Linked DNA regions of Lacticaseibacillus paracasei subsp. paracasei. The protein of the gene in region 1 binds, or shares a complex with, the protein of each later gene. Links are inferred from orthologs where the notes say so. Each region holds a gene or a part of one and is shown in the gene's direction. Other genes may lie near its edges.

Region 1 (2,828 bases):
CTGCTGGGGGTATACCAATTCAATTGGCAGAGGATGACTTGACAATCTCAATCTGATACTCTTGATAAGCCTTACTTTAAAATGATAACAAGATGTGTAAATCGAGGTTATTATAACGTGTATTATTTATTGCAAATGAATAAGCATAATTGTTGATAAAATGGACAATAGTCAATATTCGTTAATATGGAATTTCAGCTTTTAAAAAATTATTTTTATAAATGTGATTGCTTAGCGCCGGTCCAATCTCTTATACTATACCTGTAGAGATGAAAAGTACCTCGTCACGAAAAAGGAGCGAGCGCTAATGGTTATTTTATATACATCCCCAAGTTGCACATCTTGTCGGAAGGCGCGCGCCTGGTTGAAGGAAAATAAAATTCCATTCGAGGAACGTAATATTTTTTCTGATCCATTGAACGTAGATGAAATCAAACGGTTACTGAGAATGACCGAAGATGGCACTGAAGAAATTATTTCAACACGTTCGAAAATCTTCCAGGAGCTGGGTATTAATATTGATGACTTGTCAACTGGTACGTTAATTAAGCTGGTTGCCAAGTATCCTGGCTTGCTACGTCGCCCGATTATGATGGACGATAAACGTCTGCAGGTTGGTTATAACGAGGATGAAATTCGGCGTTTCTTGCCGCGTTCTGTCCGAACAATGGAGCTGCAACAAGCACAACTACTTGCAGGTTTTTAAAAAACTAATTATAAATGAGCCAATCATTTGCAAAAACCGTACCTAATTTGGTGCGGTTTTTGCGTATGAAAGGCGCAAACGCGATGTTACTGCAGGTTGATAAAACAAGTGTTACTAGAGTGAAGGTTGAACCAAGTTTGAAGACCGCGCGCTTTACTTGATACTCACGCTAACCTGCGGTAGAATGCCTTGACGTACGAAATCTGCTATAATGTAGTAAGTGGTAATGTGATATTCACAGAAGCCAGGGTTCCGTGACTAAAGTGAGGTGCAGCAATCATGGAAATGGAACGGATTAACGCAAATACGATCCGGGTCATGTTAGGCAACGATGATCTAGCGCAGCGTGGGATCACGGTTTTGGATCTGTTAGGCAATCATAAACAGATTGAGAGCTTCTTCTATAGTATCCTCGATGAGGTCGATAAAGATCATACGTTTGCTACAAATGAGGCCGTGACGTTTCAGGTCATGCCGAGTCAGTCCGGACTCGAATTGCTGATCAGTAAAAGTGGTCAAAAAAACGATGATAGCGCAGCCGATCAGACTGATGACGAAGGTACGGATACCCAAGTGCCTGATTATATTCGTCAGCAACTGCAAGGACTTGATGCCAGTGATCAACAAGATCATCAGGCAGTTGATGAAGGCGGCTATATTGATGCCGACAAAGCACCACAGACTGAGCTTGTTTTGAAATTAAAGGACTTTGAAGATTTTATTAGTTTAGCAGATACATTGCGGCTCGAAGGCGGAAAGAGCGATCTTTATCGTTATAAGAACGCTTATTATCTGGTACTGACCTTTTATCCAAATGAGATTTCGTCTGACGAGGCGCACGATCAAATGGCCGTCGCGATGGAATTTGGCGATCGGTCACCGTTGTCATCAGCGGTGCTGTCTGAGTATGGCAAACGCTTGATGGAAACCAGCGCATTAGAAACAGCTAGGTATTACTTCAAGTAAATGACTAAAAAGACCATCAACGAATAAAAGTTGATGGCCTTTTTTGGTGCCTTTATTTGTAGATAGCTAGTTTTCAGCATCATCAGAAAAGCTCGTCAGATATTGCAAAATCTGATCAGCATAACTTGGATGGTGGTTCATTTGATATAGTGTTGTTTTTAATTCACCCAATTGATCTGTGATAATCCCATCCGCATCCATGAAAGCTACTTTTTCCATATCATCGCTGTCATTGACAGTCCAAGCATAGACTTTTTGATCACGATTATGCGCTTCGTCAATCACCCGCATGGCTAACGTGGTTGTTTCAAGTGTGTAACCACTAGCTGGTGTTTCAGGAAAGACGAGCGTATACGGCAAAATGAAAAAAGTTTTCAACTTTGGCACTTGTTTGCGCATGGTTGTGACAACTTGATAATCGAGCGAATGCAACTGATCATGATCGGCTAGAAGTCGTTGCCCGTATAGTTGAATAAAATGATTCATCATTTGTGGGCTGTCTTCAGGTGTGGTCTTAATTTCGATCAATAACTTTTGATGCAGTCGTTCCGCAGCCGCCAAATACTGGTCAAAACTAGCGACTTTGGCGGTGTGCCCATTCTCGCGAGCTGTCAGTTTGGTCATCTCTGATAAAGTCAGCTGATGTGGTTTGGCATCGACACCGGTTAGATCTTTCAGGTTCTCGTCATGCATGACGACAAATTGATGGTCTTTGGTTTCGTGCAAATCCATCTCAACATAATCCGGTTTTTCTTTAGCGGTGGCTTGTAACGCTGGGATTGTATTTTGGACTCCGTTACCATCATCAACCCCGCGGTGTGAGATAGTTAACGGCTGACTTGCCAGTGCACCAGTCAGATAAGCGTAGTAGAAAAGACTGCTGCCACCGATGACTAACGCAATTAAGCCAACGGCGCCAATTCGGAAAAGAAGATTGCGCCGACGTTTTGGGACTCGGGCAATCAAGTCTTGGTTGGGAATGAGTTGAAATGTCTCTGCCTGCGAGGTTCCCAATTGATAAAGCATAACGGTAAAGAACACTGTTAATAGCAGCATAACCACTTGCAACACACCAAGGTTGATGGTTGCTCCAAGTAAGGCCCAATGTTCCCAGTGACTGTCCAAGTATGACTGAAGTAAATATAGGCCAATGGTC
Region 2 (3,069 bases), 870 kb from region 1 along the record:
GGTGGCTATATTCGAATCGTGAAGGTCAAATTGACAGATGATCAGGATCTCATTCAGATCATGCGACAGCATATTCCAAGTCGTTTGCGGATGCGGGATGCCCGAGATTTGATTCAGGAATTATTTGATAACGGGTTGATCGCCCGCCAGTCTGGCAACCTGATGCTCGCGGTGATGGATCATGAGACGTTGGGCATCTTCGACCAAGGGGCAGAAGAGCATCTACGATCGCGTTTGTTCCTTGCATTTTTGGATCGTTTGCGGTATGAAAGATGAAACAGTTTATCATCAGTTTTTAAAAAAGGGAGCGTGCTTATGGACAACTTATTTACCCCTAGTGCTAAAAATGTATTGCTTTTAGCCCAGGAACAAGCGAAGTACTTCCATCATCATGCTGTTGGGACAGAACATTTGCTCATGGCACTGGTCATGGAAAAAGATGGTATCGCTGGTAAGACGCTGCGTCAGTTAGGGGTCACTGAAAATGATGTCCATGACGAGATCGAGCGCTTCACAGGGTATGGGACTGTTGATGCCGCTGGTCAAGCTAGTGATAGTTATTTGCCTTACTCACCAAAAGGTAAAGAGATTTTGGCGTTTGCAGGTGACGAAGCAAAACGGTTAGGTGCTTTAAAGATCGGTACCGAGCACGTTTTGCTTGGCTTGCTACGTGAAGATGACATCTTGGCAGCACGGATTTTGCAAAACCTTGGTCTCAGTCTTTCGAAGACGCGTCAGATGGTTTTCAAGAAGATGGGGATTGCGGACACTGCAGCAAAGCGTCGCCCAATGGCACGTGGCGGTGCTCGTCAAGATGGACAAGGTACGCCAACGCTAGATGGTTTGGCGCGGGATTTGACTCAAATGGCGCGCGAGAATCGGATGGATCCGGTTGTTGGGCGTGACAAAGAAGTACGCCGGCTGATCCAGATTCTGGCACGGCGGACAAAGAACAACCCTGTACTGATTGGCGAACCTGGTGTTGGTAAAACTGCAATTGCAGAAGGCTTTGCTGAGAAAATTGTGTCTGGTAAAGTGCCGGATGACATGGTCAACAAGCGTTTGATGATGCTTGACATGGGTTCACTTGTCGCTGGCACCAAGTATCGTGGTGAGTTTGAAGATCGGCTGAAGAAGATCATTGATGAAATTTATAAAGATGGCAATGTCATTTTGTTCATTGATGAATTGCATACTTTGATCGGTGCTGGCGGCGCAGAAGGCGCTATTGATGCTTCCAATATTTTGAAACCGGCATTAGCTCGTGGTGAATTACAATTGATCGGTGCCACGACCTTAGATGAATATCAAAAGTATATTGAAAAAGATGCTGCTTTGGAGCGGCGGTTTGCGACGATTCAAGTCGACGAACCAACTGAAGAAGAAGCTGAACAAATTTTGAAGGGCTTGCGTCCTCGTTATGAGGCGCATCACGGTGTCACGATTACTGACGAAGCGCTGCATCAGGCGGTGGTTTTGTCATCACGGTACATCACGACACGGTTTTTGCCTGACAAGGCAATTGATCTAGTTGACGAAAGTGCGGCGAAGGTTCGCTTGGACAAGGCCAATGTTGAGACGAAGGCCGACAAGCTTCAGGATGAACTGGCCAAGCTGGTAGCTGATAAAGAAGTCGCTATTGACCATCAAGATTTCGAAACGGCTGCGAACATCCGGACTCAGGAAGCTGATTTAAAAACGAAGTTGGCCGACACGCCTGAACCAGTTAATGAAAGTGGCGTTCGAACTGACATTAAAGTGACGGGCGACGATGTGGCAGAAGTGGTTTCTCAATGGACCGGTGTGCCAGTCACCCAGTTGCAGAAAAAAGAATCCGATCGCTTGGTTAACTTGGAGAAGATCCTGCATGAGCGGGTTGTTGGCCAAGACGAAGCAGTTTCCGCTGTTGCGCGTGCTATCCGGCGTGCTCGTTCTGGTTTGAAAGATCCGACGCGGCCAATTGGTTCCTTCATGTTCCTCGGGCCGACAGGTGTTGGGAAAACGGAGCTGGCTAAGGCGTTAGCCGAGGCAATGTTTGGTTCTGAGGATGCCATGATCCGGGTTGATATGTCTGAGTACATGGAGAAATTTAGTACCAGTCGGTTGATCGGCGCGGCCCCTGGTTACGTTGGTTACGACGAAGGCGGTCAACTAACCGAAAAAGTCCGCAACAAGCCTTACTCGGTTGTGTTGTTGGACGAAGTTGAAAAGGCGCATCCAGATGTCTTTAACATTTTGTTGCAGGTGCTGGATGATGGCTATTTAACCGATTCGAAGGGTCGGCGGGTTGATTTCCGTAACACGATTTTGATCATGACCAGTAATATCGGCGCAACCGCTATTCGTGACGATAAGACTGTTGGCTTTGGTGCCAAGGATCCACAAGCTGACTTTAACGCCATGAAGAGCCGGATGCTGGACGAACTTAAAAAAGCGTTCCGACCAGAATTCCTTAACCGAATTGATGAAACCGTGGTCTTCCACAGTCTCAACAAGGCTGAGCTGCATGAAATCGTTAAGATCATGACGAAGACAGTGCTTAGTCGCATTAAGGATCAAGGGATTGACGTTAAAATTACCCCAGCCGGTATTGACGCTGTCGCCGCTGCCGGCTTCGATCCAGAGTACGGTGCACGTCCAATTCGGCGGGCACTGCAAACCGGTGTCGAAGATCAGTTAAGTGAACTCTTATTGACAGGCCAAGCTAAAACCGGTGACTTGATCCAAATCGGTGCTAAAAAAGGCAAGCTGACATTTACTGTTAAAGAGAACAAAGGCAAGCAAAAAGAAAACGGTGCTTCAAAAGAACCCGTTAAAGCCTAGTGTTAATAATGAAGAAATCGCGGCTGATAGGTTGCGATTTCTTTTTGGCTTTGCTTGCGCAGCACGGATCAACCTCCGCTTGACATCGTTGATTGATACGCGTATTATGAATCTAATCGCATTTCGGTTTGGACAGGCTGTCAGGACGATCTATTGTCCGTTCTGACTAATGAAAAAGCAAAAACAGCAGGCTGGTTGAAGGTCGATCTGTTTTTGGTTTTTTTTTGCTCAAAATGTCTGCGGGAT

What was found. The genes of interacting proteins can lie anywhere in the genome.
Region 2: the proteins of LBPC_RS08550 (region 1) and LBPC_RS12785 are in contact, whole or in part, in a solved structure (PDB 3PXG), measured with the Bacillus subtilis proteins. The link is inferred for Lacticaseibacillus paracasei subsp. paracasei from one-to-one orthologs.

What each region holds. Positions count from the first base shown.
Region 1 is NZ_AP012541.1:1,737,565-1,740,392, reverse strand. It holds LBPC_RS08550 (adaptor protein MecA), read left to right. Parts: upstream 1-985; coding sequence 986-1,672; downstream 1,673-2,828. Other genes in the region: LBPC_RS08545 (glycerophosphoryl diester phosphodiesterase membrane domain-containing protein), read right to left, coding at 1,739-2,828; LBPC_RS17270 (hypothetical protein), read left to right, coding at 721-867; spxA (transcriptional regulator SpxA), read left to right, coding at 308-706; LBPC_RS08565 (MBL fold metallo-hydrolase), read left to right, coding at 1-56. UniProt on the Bacillus subtilis protein: Enables the recognition and targeting of unfolded and aggregated proteins to the ClpC protease or to other proteins involved in proteolysis. Acts negatively in the development of competence by binding ComK and recruiting it to the ClpCP protease.
Region 2 is NZ_AP012541.1:2,604,401-2,607,469, reverse strand. It holds LBPC_RS12785 (ATP-dependent Clp protease ATP-binding subunit), read left to right. Parts: upstream 1-315; coding sequence 316-2,823; downstream 2,824-3,069. Other genes in the region: LBPC_RS12790 (CtsR family transcriptional regulator), read left to right, coding at 1-276. UniProt on the Bacillus subtilis protein: Competence gene repressor; required for cell growth at high temperature. Negative regulator of comK expression. May interact with MecA to negatively regulate comK.